DNA from 2 places in the Massilia varians genome. Region 1 is predicted to be linked to the other one. Evidence: predicted binding sites of a transcription regulator. Region 1 holds the regulator's gene; the other holds the start of a gene.
What was found. Region 1 encodes FNR, which switches genes on or off when oxygen is low (the NO sensors DNR and NnrR bind a similar motif). Its sites were predicted from a motif close to TTGATNNNNATCAA; they were not measured.
Positions count from the first base shown of each region.

Region 2: the regulator FNR is predicted to act here: its motif matches at 4,140-4,153, upstream of MasN3_RS01445 (OmpW/AlkL family protein).

Region 1 covers NZ_AP026966.1:3,732,689-3,740,056, reverse strand. The annotation lists gene MasN3_RS16795 (metallophosphoesterase) at 1-647, shown strand, start outside; gene MasN3_RS16790 (DMT family transporter) at 644-1,570, opposite strand; gene MasN3_RS16785 (helix-turn-helix transcriptional regulator) at 1,631-2,398, opposite strand; gene fnr (fumarate/nitrate reduction transcriptional regulator Fnr) at 2,410-3,171, opposite strand; gene MasN3_RS16775 (hypothetical protein) at 3,252-4,898, opposite strand; gene MasN3_RS16770 (hypothetical protein) at 4,932-5,381, opposite strand; gene MasN3_RS16765 (cytochrome ubiquinol oxidase subunit I) at 5,779-7,263, shown strand; gene cydB (cytochrome d ubiquinol oxidase subunit II) at 7,253-7,368, shown strand, end outside.
Region 2 covers NZ_AP026966.1:305,997-313,364, forward strand. The annotation lists gene MasN3_RS01420 (DUF3471 domain-containing protein) at 1-371, shown strand, start outside; gene MasN3_RS01425 (serine hydrolase) at 474-2,144, shown strand; gene MasN3_RS01430 (peptidoglycan recognition protein family protein) at 2,253-2,879, opposite strand; gene MasN3_RS01435 (CoA-binding protein) at 2,983-3,408, shown strand; gene MasN3_RS01440 (glutathione peroxidase) at 3,503-4,102, shown strand; gene MasN3_RS01445 (OmpW/AlkL family protein) at 4,216-4,827, shown strand; gene pabB (aminodeoxychorismate synthase component I) at 4,828-6,663, opposite strand; gene slmA (nucleoid occlusion factor SlmA) at 6,682-7,260, opposite strand; gene MasN3_RS01460 (pyrimidine 5'-nucleotidase) at 7,291-7,368, opposite strand, start outside.

The sequences.
Region 1 (7,368 bases):
CGCGTGTCTTGTACATCCCCGGCAACCACGAATTCGATGGCCTGGAATACGACGAAGCCTACGCGCGCCTGCGCGCCAGCTGCGCGCGCCTGGGCATCGAATGGCTGGACCGCGAGACGCTCGTCATCGGGAGCGTCCGCTTCATCGGCACCACCCTGTGGAGCGACTTCGACGCGCTGGCGCTGCGCGAGCAGGAGCTGACCAAGCAGCTGCAGAAACGCGAGAAGGCCTTCCGCGCCGCCAACTGGTACCTGTCGAAGAACACCACCCTGAAGAACGGCGAGAAGGTGCTGGCCGAGGGCATCCGCGCGATGGCGCTGGACTGCCAGGACTGGCTGCGCGGCGCGCTGGCGACGCCCTTCGACGGCAGCACGGTGGTGGTGACCCACTTCGCCCCCAGCCTGCAAAGCGCCGACCCGCGCTATGGCCTGACGCCCGGCACCGCGGGCTTCTGCAATGGGCTCGACGGCTTGTTTCCGCAGGCCGACGTCTGGATCCACGGCCACCTGCACTGCGCCAACGACTACGTGGTCAGCGGCATCGAGGCCGGCCGGCCGTGGTCCTGCCGCGTGCTGGCCAATCCGCTCGGCTATCTCAGCAAGGGCGAGCAGGAAGCATTCCGCCCCGATCTCGTCCTCGACATTTAAGTACGGTGGACGGCCGCGCAGGACGCCACGCCCGAGGCCAGGAACACCAGCGCCGCCGCCTCCAGCCCGCTCGGCCAGCGCGCCTCCCACAGGAAGCCGTAGAGCGAGGCGAACACGGTCTCGAACACGATCATCTGGCCCATCAGGGCCATCGGCAGGGCGCGGCTGGCGTGGTTCCACAGGGCGTTGCCGACCACGGAACAGAGGATCCCGACCGCCGTCACCAGGCCCAGGAAGCGCAGCCACTCGGGGCCCGTGTGCGGCGTGGCGCCGACCGCGAAGGCCGGTGCCGCCAGCAGCAGGGCCTGGGCGCCCGTCATCACCCCCACCAGCAGGCTCCATTCCTTGGCCGAGATGCCCTCGAGGCGCGCCAGCCAGCGCCGGTTGGCGACCGCATAGAAGGTCCACGACAGCAGCGCGCCGACCGCCGACAACAGCCCGGTGATCGCGCCGCCATCCAGGCAAGCCAGCGCGTCCCGGCTGATGCAGGCCAGGCCGGCCCCGCCCAGCAGCAGCGAAGGCGCCAGACGCCGCAAGGGCACCGCGTCGGGTTCGCGCAGGCCCGCCAGCGTCACGGTGATCGGCAGCAGCCCGATCACGATCGAGGTCATGGCCACGCCCCCCAACTGCACGGCCTGGGCCAGGAACAGGTAGTAGACGATGTTGCCCGCCAGGCTGAGCCAGGCCAGGCCGCGCCAGTCGGCCGGGGTCAGGCGCCGCCTGAGCCGCGGCCAGGCGCGGGCGACGAGGAGGGCGGCGACCAGGCCGTAGGCGAGGTAGCGGCCCGCCGACAGCTGCAGCGGCGAGAAGCCGGGCGCCAGCTCCGGGGCAAGGAACACCAGGCCCCAGAAGGCGCCCGCGGCGATGCCGGCGCCGATGCCGAGTTGCGTGGTATGGGTTCTGGTGTGTATCTGTGACAGCATGGCCGATCTCCGTGGGAAGGGAGATTGTCGGCCGGATGCCGGCGCGCTTCTTGACCGCCGCTACTGGATCTTTGACAGATTCTCTCGATACGCGCGCCGGTAGGCGGCGGGCGTGCTGTCCATCGCCCGGCGCATCGCGCGCGTCAAGGCGCTCTGCTCGGAAAAGCCGGCCGCCAGCGCGATTTCGGCCACCGGGCGCTTGCTGGCACGCAGCCGTTCGCAGGCGTAGCGCAGGCGGCAGTCCAGCAGCCAGTCGTGGGGCGTGCTGTCGTGCTCCTCACGAAACAGGGCATGCACGCGGCTCACGCTCAGGCCGGCCACGCGCGCCATGGCCTCGGTGGTCCACGGCAGGCCGGGTTCGGCCTCGATGCGGGCCCGCAGGGCGGCCAGGCGCGAGCGCGGTGCGGGCGCGCCCAGCGCCAGGGTGTCGAGCAGCAGCGGCGTCCAGCCGGCCAGCATGGAAGGGGCGGGGGGCCGGGTGGCGGCCAGGATGCCCATGAATTCGACCAGCTTGCGGGCGGCCGGACCGATGGCGCCGAAGGGCTGCTCGAGCAGGCGCTGCCAGGGCCCCGCGGCGAAGGTTTCCGGGCCCAGGTCGACGATCAGCGACTGGTTGGCGACCGCACTGCACTGCGAGTGCCAGGCGCGCGGCGCCACCACCGCCACGCGCAGCGGATCGAGCCGGGCCTGGCGGCCTTCGATCTCGAGCGCGACTTCGCCGCTCACGGGCAGCACCAGCTGGCCGAACTCGTGGCGGTCCGCGCTACGGGCGGCGCCATAGCTGCGCAGGTGCAGATCCAGATGCGGGGCGGGCGGCAGGGCGGCCATCCTGGGCAATCCTAGCCCATCGGGCTGCAGACCTCGGTGCCGGCGGCCAGCGCCTTGAGCCTGGCCGGATCGAGCAGGGTGACCTCGCGCTTGTCCACCTGCAGCCAGCCCTGCTTCTTGAAGCGCGACAGCAGGCGGCTGATGCTTTCGATGGTGAGCCCGAGGTAGTTGCCGATGTCCTCGCGCGACATGCGCAGCTGGAAGCTGGTCGGCGAATAGCCGCGCGCCGCGTAGCGTGCCGACAGGTTGACCAGGAACACGGCGAAGCGCTGCTCCGCACGCATATTGCCGAGCAGCAGCATGACGTTCTGCTCGCGCGTGATCTCCTGGCTCATGATGCGGTGGAAGTGGCGCAGCAGGGCGGGGACGTGGCCGAACAGCTCTTCGAGGCGCGCGAACGGGATCTCGCACACCTCGCTGTCCTCGAGGGCCACGGCGTCGCAGTGGTGGGTGCCGCTGATGGCGTCCATGCCCAGCAGCTCGCCGGCCATCTGGAAGCCGGTGATCTGGGCTTCGCCGGCGGCGTTCACCTGGTAGGTCTTGAAATGGCCGAAGCGCACCGCGTACAGGTTGCGGAAGGGTTCGCCCATGGCGTACAGGCGCTCGTCGCGCGCGAGGCGGCGGCGGCGGCCGATGATCTGGTCGAGGCGGTTGATGTCGGCATCCTCGAGCCCCATCGGCAGGCACAGCTGGTGCATGCTGCAGGCGCTGCAGCTGGCCTTGAGGGCCTGGATGACCGGCGCTTCGCCCGGAAGCGAGATGGGTTGGTTCATGGCAGGAAAACGAAAATGCTGACGCGGCCATTATAGACAAAGGCCGCGTCCGCGGGTTTTATTTCCCTACCGCAAGCCTGTTACAGGTGATGCCGGTGTTGCGCCTTCATCCTGTAGTACTCCTGCCGTCCCTTGGCCTGCACGGTCGCGGCGATCCCGGCCGCTTCCAGCGCCGCCTGATTCACGCTGGCGAAGGCGTCGGCATCTCCCTTGAGCGCTTCCACGGCCTGCTGCGCCTGCGCGGTGCCGGCCAGCGCCAGCCCGAAGGTGGCCGACACCGCGAGCTCGGCGGCCAGGGTGTCGAGGCTCGGCGCCACCACCTCATGCTGCGCCTTGGCCGCCTGCAGCTCCGCGGTGGCCTGGGGCGCCGCCAGCGTGCGCGCCAGGCCCATGTCGCCCGCGACCCGCGCCAGGTAGTCGAGCGCCGCCCGGCTGCCGGAGCGGTTGGCCAGGTCGCCGAGACGCAGCAGGGCCGTGTTCTTGGCATTGAACACGGCGCGACCGGCGCGCGGCTGCTCGATGAAGTCGATCATCGGCTGGACTGCGATCTCGCTGCCGATGTAGCCGAGGGTGGCCACGATCTGGGTCAGGAACTCCTCGTGCCGTTCCGGTTCGTCCACCAGCCACTCGAGCAGCAGGCGGGCGTCCTTCTCGCCGTACTGCGAGGCCAGCTCCCAGGGCACGCCTTCCACCCAGTGCCGGGAGACGAAGTCGCGCACATCGGCGGGCAGCGCCATGCCGCCCGCGCCGCAGGAGCAGCCGCCGGCGGGCATCACCTGGCCGCCGATGCTCAGCGGGCCCGAAAGGAAAGCCGAGGATTCCGCCGCGTTGACCACGTTGTGGTCGACCCCGACGGACGGGTACATGACCGCGCGCGGGTCGTCGGTGCGGTGGCTCAGGCCGCAGTTGTGGCCGTACTCGTGCACCCAGATCAGGCCTTCCTGGTTGGCCGTGAAGCGCACCGCGGCCACGTTGACCGAGGCGCTGCCGACCGGGGCGCAGCCGATGATGCTGTCACCGGGGCCGCCGCACCAGCGGATGGCCTGGACGACCTTGACGCCGCTGCCGGCGTTCAAGAGCGCAGTCAGGTCGCTCGAGGTCTGGATGGTCCCGGGGACGTTGGCCGGTAGCAGCCGGACCGCGCCGTTGCGCACGAAGCGGACCGGGGTCGCGACGTCCGGCCCGCTGTCGTCGTTCTGGAGGATCGTGCCCATGTCGGCGAGGATCCGGTCGGCCTCGGCTTCGCTCAGGGCTACGCTGCTGTGGCGGTGCACCGTGACCGAGACCGTGCGTAGGCTGGGCGGCGCGGCGGGCGGATTGACGATCAGGTAATCGACGTAGAGCGAGATGTCGGCGCTCCACTCGATGTTGACCCAGATGTCGACGCCGTTGGAACGCGGCGCGACGTTGTGGACGGTGTAGCGGGCCGCGCCGATGAACTTGCCGGCGGGCGGACCGCCCGGCACGCCTTCGCCGATGGCCACGAAGACCTGCGAGCCGGGCTGGATCAGGTCCCAGCCGAGGCGCAGCAGCCATTCGCCGCGGCGCATGCCCCAGTCGTGGCGGTAGGTGAAGCCGGTCCCCTGCAGCGCAGGCTGCACGGCGTCGGTGCCGACGGTGGCTTCGGCGACGGCCCAGGGGCCTTTGGTGTCCGACGAGTCGGCGCGCTCCGGTCCGGGGTCGAGCAGCAGTGCGGCGTCCTGGTCGAGGCGATCGTTTGGTGCCATGGGATTCTCCTGGTGCGCTTCAAGGGTTGATGATCAGGTAGTCGGCGTAGAGCGGGATGTCGCTGCTCCAGGCGATGTCGACCAGATGTCGACGCCGTTCCAGCGCGAGGCGACGTTGTGCACGGTATAGCGGGCGGCGCCGATGAACTTGCCGGCGGCCGGGCCGCCCGGCGCGCCTTCGCCGATCGCCACCAGCACCCGCGAGGGCGGCTGGATCACGTTCCAGTCGAGCCGCAGGACCCACTGTCCGCGCCGTGCGCCCCAGTCGTGGCGGTAGGTGAAGCCGGTGCCGCTCAGCTCGGGCTCGGACTGGCCGGCGCGGGCGGCCGCGGCCCCGAACAACTGCCGGACCGCGGCCGGATCGGCGTCCTGGCGCAGTTCGCGAAAGCTCGCCGGCATGGCCGAGGAAGCGAGCAGCACCTCCGCTTCCCCGGCACGCTCCGCGCCGCGCGCCGCCGCCGGGTGGTTCTGATGATGGATCATGACCATCTCCTTTCACATCGACGATCGATGGATGGCCCGCCCGCCGCAGGACAAGGCGGAGGCCGGGCCGCCGGATCGCGAGTCCGCAAGCATGCCGTGTACACAGCATTTTGGCTGCAGCCGGGCTCGAATCGTCAGCCAATATAGACGAGTGGATTGGGCCGGCAGGACCGATCTGACAGGTCATTAATATGGATCAGTGACCCCAGGTTTTCAGTGTTCGAGAAAGGTTTCGACACCGACAGCAAGTCCCGGCTCGCGCATGGATAACAAGCGACTCGCCGGCCGCCGAAGCCGCGTTTTGACGTATCAAATCAACATCGCCAAGCGTGCGCGCCCCTTTGGCATGCTAGATTCTGGACACCACGACGGAGGTCGACGAGCAAAAGGGGCCCGCATGTTCGGTTTGTCCGCTTTGGATCTGGCGCGTGTGCAATTCGCGTTCACGATGTCCTTCCACATCCTGTTTCCGGCGATAACGATTGGCATGGCCAGCTACCTGGCCGTGCTCGAGCTGTGCTGGCTGAGGACGCGACGCCAGGTCTACGTCGACCTCTACCACTACTGGATCAAGATCTTCGCGGTCTGCTTCGGCATGGGCGTGGTGTCCGGCATCGTGATGGCCTACCAGATCGGCACCAACTGGGGCTACCTGTCCGAGTTCGCCGGCAGCATCATGGGACCGATCCTGTCCTACGAGGTGCTGACCGCCTTCTTCCTCGAAGCCGGCTTCCTGGGCGTGATGCTGTTCGGCTGGACCCGCGTCGGCCCGGGCCTGCACTTCGGGGCCACCTGCGCGGTCGCGGTCGGCACCCTGATCTCGGCCACCTGGATCCTGGCCGCCAACAGCTGGATGCAGACCCCGCAGGGCTATGCGATCGAGGGCGGCCGGATGGTCCCGGCCGACTGGCTGGCGATCGTCTTCAATCCTTCCTTCCCCTACCGGCTGCTGCACATGGTGATCGCCGCCTATCTCACCACGGCCCTGATCGTCGGCGCCACCGGGGCCTGGCAGCTGCTCAAGGGCCGCGACAATCCGGCGGTGCGCAAGATGCTGTCGATGGCGATGTGGATGATCCTGCTGGTGGCGCCGATCCAGGCGGTGGTGGGCGACTTCCACGGCCTGAACACCCTGAAGCACCAGCCGGCCAAGCTGGCGGCCATGGAAGGGCACTGGCAGAACGAAGGCGACAAGGCGATCCCGCTGCTGCTGTTCGGCATGCCCGACATGGAAGAGGAGCGCACCAGGTACGCAGTCGGCATCCCGCACCTGGGCAGCCTGATCCTGACCCATTCGTGGAACGGCCAGTTCCCCGGACTCAAGGATTTTCCCCGCGAAGAGCGGCCGAACTCGCTGATCGTGTTCTGGAGCTTCCGCCTGATGGTGGGCCTGGGCCTGCTCATGATCGCGCTGGGGGCCTGGAGCCTGTGGCTGCGGCGCAAGCGGGGAGGGGAGGCGCGCCTGTGGCACAACCGCCCCTTCCTGCGCTTCGCCGTGTGGATGGGGCCGGCCGGCCTGGTCGCCATCCTGGCCGGCTGGACCACCACCGAGGTGGGACGCCAGCCCTGGGTCGTGTACGGGGTGCTGCGCACCGCCGATGCCGTCTCGCCGCACGGTGCCGCCGAGCTCGGCCTGACCCTGGCGCTGTTCGTGGTGGCCTACATGTTCGTGTTCGGCACCGGCACCGTCTACCTGCTGCGCATGATGCGCAAGGGGCCGCAGCGCTCCGCGCTGCATACGCCGGCCCAGGGCGGTCCGGGCGAGGAGCGCACGCCGAGCCGGCCGCTGTCGGCCGCCGACGTGCAGAACGACGACGACGAGGGGGAGGCCAGCCCGGATCTCCCGGGGCGCGACAAGGAGGAGCCAGGCCATGGGTATTGACACCACCGTCATCTGGGCGGTCATCATCTTCTTCGCCGTCTTCATGTACGTGCTGCTGGACGGTTTCGACCTGGGCATTGGCCTGCTGTTTCCCTTCACCCCGAA
Region 2 (7,368 bases), 2.1 Mb from region 1:
CGGTGGACTGGTTGGTGTTCCAGCGCGATGGCGGTGGCAAGGTCACGGGCGTGACCTACCACCAGGACGGCAGGGCGCTGGATCACCTGCGCAGCGGCGCGGCGCCGCCGCCGCGGATCGTGGCGAAGATCGCCGACGCCGCTTTTGACGCGCACGCCGGCCGCTACGAGATCCAGCCCGGCATGGTGTTCGAGGTGAGGCGCGAGGGCAGCCGCTACTTCGTGCAGCCGACCGGCCAGCGCCGGCTCGAAATCTTCCCGCTGAGCGAAACCCGCTTCTTCGCGCGCGACGTCGATGCCGAGCTCAGTTTCGACGGCCAGAGCCTGCGCTTCCAGCAGGGCGGCCGCAACTTCACCGGTCGCCGGATTTGACCGCCTGGGCCGACTAAACGGCCGTTTGTCGCCCGGCGTTTGCCGTCCAGGCAAGCCGGGCTTATGCTTTTCACACCACTACAACAGGGAAAGGGACCGACCATGCTGCTTCGTACCGCCATCTGCGCCGCCGTGCTGCTGCTGTGCCATCCACAGGCTGCCTTGGCCCGGGATGCCGTCACCTCCGCGACCGCGGAGCAGGACCTGGCCAGCCGCATCGATGCGTCGATCGCGCCGTATTTCCAGGCCGATGCGCCGGGCGCCACCGTCATCGTGGTCAAGGACGGCAAGCCCGTGCTGCGCCGCGCCTACGGCATGGCCGATACCGCGAAAGGCGTGAAGATGCGCCCGGAGATGGTGCTGCGCCTCGGCTCCATCACCAAGCAGTTCACCGCGACCGCCATCCTGATGCTGGCGGAGGATGGCAAGCTGTCGCTGGACGACGACATCACGAAGCACCTGCCGGACTACCCGGCCAAGGGAAAGAAGATCACGATCGAGCACCTGTTGACGCATACCTCGGGCATCCCCAGCTATACCGGCAAGCCGGGCTACATGCTCAACATGGCGCAGGACATCAGCGTGGCCCGGATGATCGACACGTTCAAGAACGATCCGCTCGAGTTCGAACCGGGCAGCCAGTACCGCTACAACAACTCGGGTTACTTCCTGCTCGGCGCGATCATCGAGAAGATCTCGGGCCAGAGCTACGCCAGCTTCCTGGAACAGCGCCTCTTCAAGCCGCTCGGCATGCGCGACACCTATTACGAAGGCGTCAAGACCAGCAAGGCGCCGGTGGCGGCCGGCCACAGCCGCGCCGAGCAGGGCTATGGCGCCGCCGCGCCGCTCAGCATGACCCAGCCCTATGCGGCCGGCTCGCTGGTGTCCACGGTGGACGACCTGGCGCGCTGGGATGCAGCGATCGCCGCGGGCCGCCTGCTCAAGCCCTCCAGCTGGCAGCGAGCGTTCACTTCGTACCGCCTGAGCGATGGCAAGGCCACCGGCTACGGCTATGGCTGGGAGGTCGGCAAGGTGCAGGGCGAGACCGCGATTGGCCATGGCGGCGGCATCAACGGCTTCTCGACGCATGCGCTGCGCTTCCCGGATCAGAAGGTGTATGTCGCGGTGCTGACCAACAGCGACAGCGGTCCGGCCAATCCGGCCCTGATCGCGCGCAAGGCGGCCGGCATCGCCATCGGCAAGCCTTACCGCGAGTTCAAGGAGGTGGCGCTGGATGGCGCGGCGCTCGACGCGGTCACCGGCACCTATGAGGTCGAGAAGGGCGTGCAGCGTGTGTTCCGCCGCAGCACCGATGGCCTGGTGATGCAGCGCAGCGGCCGGCCGCCGGTAGCGCTGAAGGCCGCGTCGGACAACAGCTTCTTCGTGCCGGGAGGCCTCGACTGGTTCGAATTCCAGCGTGACGCGGGCGGCAAGGTGACGGCAGTGACCTTGCACCAGGATGGCAACGCGCTGGTCAATCAGCGTATCGGCGACGCACCGGCCGGCCGCAAGGCGGTGAAGATCGCCAGCGCGGCCTTCGATGCCCGCGTCGGCCGGTATGAACTGCGTCCGGGCTTCGTGATGGAGCTGAGCCGCGAGGGCGAGCGCTATTTTGCCCAGGCCACCGGGCAGCCGAAGCTGGAAATCTTCCCGATGAGCGAAACCGTGTTCTTCTCGAACGACGTCGATGCCGAAATCAGTTTCGAGCCGGCGGCCGGACAGGGCCTGGTGCTGAAGCAGGGCGGGCGCAGCATCCCGGCGCGCAAACTCTGATTTTCGTAGGGTGTGCGGCTGTGCCGCACGCGCGTTCAAACTTGGACAATGCTGCCTGTACAGCTATTCCAATGCCGGTTGAACGCGCGGACGGCGGAGCCGTCCACCCTACGGTTTCGCAGCTTGCTCACCCGCCAGGCGCAGCGCCACCTTGTGGCGGAACCAATTCTCTTTCACGTAGCGGTACAGGTTCGCACCGGGACACACGGTCTTGCTTGAATAGTCGCGGTGGCTCTTGATATCGTCCAGCGAGACCTTGTACCTGGCCGCCAGCAGCGCCATCAGGTCGACCACGGCCTCCAACTGCTGCTGGTTCGGCTCCACTTCCTCGAAGTTGCCGACCACCTCGATCAGGGCGTGGCCGCTCGGGTCGTATTCGGTATTGGTATCGCCCGCGAAGTCGATGTTGCGCGCCTCGTAGATGCGGCCGTCGAGGTCGATGACGTAGTGGTAGGGGATGTCGAGCCAGCCCTTGCTGCTGCGCGACCACGACTGCAGGCGCCGCAGGTAGGCTTGCGGATCGGTGCCCGGCTTGAAGGGCTCGCCCTGGTGATGCAGGGTGATCTGGCTGATGGTGTGGCGGCGCGCCTTGGCCGCGTCGGCCGGGGTGCCGCCCCAGGCGGCGACGGGGACGATGGCGCGTTCGACCGCAGCCAGCGGTTCGGCCGCGTGGGCGGGCAGCGAGAGAAGCAGGGCGGCGAGCAGGGAAAGGGCGGTAAGGCGCATGTTGGGCATGGAAATCGACAGTGTCCGCATCTTTTCACGTTTGCGCCCGCGACGCCAGCAGCGATGCGAATCTGATAAGCTAGAAGCCGAATCCATACCGAGCCAAGCCACCATGAGAAGCATTGCCCAGATCCTCAACGACAGCAAGACCATCGCCATCATCGGCCTGTCGAACAAACCCGACCGCGCCAGCCACGAGGTGGCGGCCTACCTGCAGGAGCACGGCTACCGCATCGTGCCGGTGAACCCGAGCTATGCCGGCCAGACCATCCTGGGCGAACAGGTAGTCGCCACGCTGCAGGAGGCCGCCGACGCCCTCGCCGGCAGCGGCCAGCGGATCGACATCGTCGACTGCTTCCGCAAGTCCGAGGACATCCCGCCGATCGCGCGCGAAGCGATCGCCGTGCGCGCCGGCTGCCTGTGGATGCAGCTGGACATCGAGAACCAGGCTGCCGCCGATCTGGCGCGCGCCGCCGGCCTCGACGTCGTCATGAACCACTGCATCAAGATCGAACACCGCAGCCTGAACGCGGGCTGAACGGATATCGTCCGGGCGCCGCGGGCGGGCGGCGATCTTTACAGGGGGCGGCTGCGTTACAATCGTGGCATCACCAACCAGGGAACTCCCCGCCATGATCAAGACCACCGCCCTGCTGTTCGCTGCCCTTGCCGCAGCCAGCGTCTCCCTGCCTGCCGCCGCACAGGCCACGTCCGCGCCGGGCGCCCCGGCTGCCGCGCGCATGCCGATGAGCTGCCCGGCCATCCTCAAGCAAAATTTCAAGCGCCTGCAGGACGACGCCCCGCAGGACCTGTGCCAGTACGCCGGCAAGGTGGTGCTGGTGGTGAACACGGCCAGCTACTGCGGCTTCACCAAGCAGTACGAAGGACTGGAGAAGCTGTACGCGAAGTACGGCGGGCGCGGACTGGTGGTCCTGGGCTTCCCTTCGAACGACTTCGGCAAGCAGGAGCCGGGCAATTCCAAGGAGATCGCCGACTTCTGCTTCAATACCTACGGGGTCAAGTTCCCGATGTTCGCCAAGAGCTCGGTCACCGGCCCGGAAGCCAATCCGCTGCACGCCAGCCTTGCCAAGGCCACCGGCCAGGCGCCGAAGTGGAACTTCACCAAGTATCTGATCGGCCGCGACGGCAAGGTCATCGACCACTTCCCGAGCAAGGTGACGCCGGAAGATCCGGCCCTGGTCGGCAAGATCGAGCAAGCGCTCGCCATGTGAGCCGAGAGCCAATAACCACAATATCAATGTGGTTATTTTGATCCAGATCAACGATTTTTTTGCGCTGCATCAATATTCTTCCTTTCGTCACCATGACGAAAGGAAGAAAAAAAATGAATAGCTTGTTGAAGCATCTGCTGGCTATGTCGCTCGCGCTCGCCGGCAGCCAGGCCCTGGCACAGGACAGCAACTGGTTGGTGCGTGCGCGCGCCGTCCACATCGATCCGGCGAATCAATCCGCGCCCCTGGCCGGGACCGGCGCCGCGGACCGCATCCACGTAGCCAGCAAGACCATCCCCGAAGTCGACATCTCCTACTTCTTCACGCCGCACCTGGCGGCCGAGCTGATCCTGACTTATCCACAGAAGCACGCGGTCACCCTGGACAGCGCCCGCATCGGCAGCTTCCGCCACCTGCCGCCGACCCTGACGGCCCAGTACCACTTCGCGCCCCAGGCGACAGTGAGTCCTTACTTAGGCGCCGGCCTCAACTATACGCGCATCTCGCGCGTGAAACTGCTGGGCGGCGCGGGCGACCTTGAACAGGACAGCTGGGGCCTGGCCCTGCAGGCCGGCGTGGACGTCCGCCTCGATGCGCGCTGGTCGCTCAACCTCGACGTGAAGAAAGTGAACATCCGCAGCGACGTGATGGTCGGCGGCGCGAAGGCAAGCGTGGTCAAGGTCGATCCGGTGCTGTTCGGCCTCGGCCTCGGCTACAAGTTCTGATCAGCCCAGCGGGTCGTCCAGCAGGACCGCCCGCAGCGGCCCGCGCAGCGCATTGCAGACGACGATGTCGTCCGCCTCCGCCAGCATCGCGCGCGTGATCACGCGCTCGCTCGCGTTCCAGGCCGGCGCCTGCAACAGGATGCTCCGCATCACGCCCGGCAGCAGGCCGCTCGACACGGGCGGCGTGATCCACTCGCTGCCGACACGCAGGAACACGTTGCTGCGTCCCCCTTCCGTCAGTTCCCCGCGCTCGTTGAAGAACAGGGCGTCAAACGCGCCTTGCGCCTCGGCGGCGCGCCAGGCCGCGTCGTAGCGGCCGCGCACGCTCGTCTTGTGGCGCAGGAAGACGTCGCCCGAATGGGTCGTTTCCTGCGCCAGCAGCAGCGCCACCGGTTCGCCCAGGGGCGCCAGCGGCGCCGCCTGCACGGCCAGCGCGCCGTCGGGGGCCACCGCCAGGCGCAGCCGGTGCAGCTGGCCGTGGGGCAGGGCCAGGCAGGCCTCGTTCAGGGCCGCGCGCGCGGCCCCATAGTCGAACGGATAGCCGAAGTAGCGGCAGGAGGCGGCCAGGCGGTCGAGGTGCTGCTCGACGTGGCGGCAGCCGTCGTCCCAGGAAGCGCGCAGGGTCTCGAAGATCTCGAATTCGTTGGGCAGGCCGGTGAGGAAGCGCGCCTTGAGCCGGCATTCGGCGTACTCGGAGGCGGCATCGCTGTCGTACACGATACCGGCGCCGACGCCCAGTTCGCCCTTGCGGGTGCCGCCCTCCGGTGCGCCCAGCGCCAGGGTGCGGATCGGGACCGACAGGCAGAAGTCGCCAAAGTCCCTGGCGCTACCCGCCGCCGGCGGATCGAACCAGCCGATCGCGCCGGTATAGATGCCGCGCGCGCTCGGCTCCAGTTCATGGATGATCTCCATGCTGCGGCGCTTCGGCGCCCCGGTGATCGAGCCGCAGGGGTAGAGCGCGGCGAATACTTCCTCCAGTGAGGCATCCTCGCGCAGGCGCGCCTGCACGGTCGAGGTCATCTGCAGCACGCTGCCATAGCGGCGCACCTCGAACAGCGCCGGTACCTCGACGCTGCCGGTGACGGCTACCCGTCCCAGGTCGTTGCGCAGCAGGTCGACGATCATCAGGTTCTCGGCGCGGTTCTTGGTGTCCAGAGCGAGGGCCTGGGAGCGCTCCTGGTCGACCGCATCGTCACCGCTGGCCGGCGCGGTGCCTTTCATCGGACGCGCCTGCAGCCTACCGGCCTCGTGGCGCACGAACAGTTCGGGCGAGAAGGACAATACCGCGCCGCCGTCCGGCAGGGCCACCAGGGCGCCGTAGGGTACGCGCTGGCGCGCGCGCAACCGCGCATACAGGTTGACGAGCGCGCCATAGGTCTCGAAGCGCAGGCGGTAGGTGTAATTCACCTGGTAGGTGTCGCCGGCGGCGATGTAGTCGCGGATGCGGCGGATCGCATCGCTGAAGGCGGCTTCGTCGACGTCGGGCGCAATGCCGGCCACGCCCGCCAGTGCGTCGGCAGGCGCGCGGGTGGCGATCCAGGCCTCGACCTGGCTGGCATCCAGGTGCTCGCATTGTTCGAACAACAGCACCTGCGCCAGCGCACCCGGCACCGGGTGCGCCGGCACGCCTTGCAGCTGCGCGCCCAGTTCGTAGGTGAGCAGCGGCACCGCGTACAGGCCGCGTCCGAGCGCCTCCTGCAGCGCGCGCAGCAACTGCGGCCAGCCGGCGGCATCGAGGCAATGCAGGGTGCCGGTGTGGCGGCTGTAGAGGCGCGACCGGGCCTCGCCGACGGCGCCGGCGTCGTCCAGCAGCGCGAATACTTCCTGGGTGTCCATGATGCCTGTGTGGCGCCTTTATGCCGCCAGCAGCAGCGACAGCTGCAGGGACGTGCCTTCGGCCGGGTTCTGCTTGAAGCCGGTCTTGGCGAAGCGGTGCCAGCGTCCGGTCACGTAGCTCACCAAGAGGCTGGCGCGCGCCGCGACGTCGGTCTCCAGGCCGTGGCCTTGGGTGACGGCAACCCGCAAGGCGCCCTTGAACGCCATTTCGATCCGGTCGTAGAAGCCGTTCATGCGCAGCTGCAGGCGTTCGTCCTCGCCCACCAGCGCGTCGCCGATCAGCACCCGGGTCATGCCCGGGTTGTTGGCGGCGAAGGACAGCAGCATCTGCAGGATCGCATGCGCCTGGTGCACCCCGTCTTCCTCGCGTTCGGCGATCTGGTTGATCAGGCCGAAGACGCTCGACTCGATGAACTCGATCAGGCCCTCGTACATCTGCGCCTTGCTGGCGAAGTGGCGGTACAGCGCCGCCTCCGACACCGACAGGCGCGCCGCCAGCGCCGCCGTGGTGATCTTTTCGCCCTTCGGCTGCTCGAGCATCGCGGCCAGGGCCTGGAGGATTTGCAGCTTGCGCTGACCTGGCTTGGTGCTTGCCATGTATTCCCTAGTTTGGTGTTGTTGTAGGTATTAGCGCAACCGGTGCAGACGCGCCGGTAGCTGCCGCACGGATTTTACTTTGACATCGACGTAACCGGGGCGTTTCAG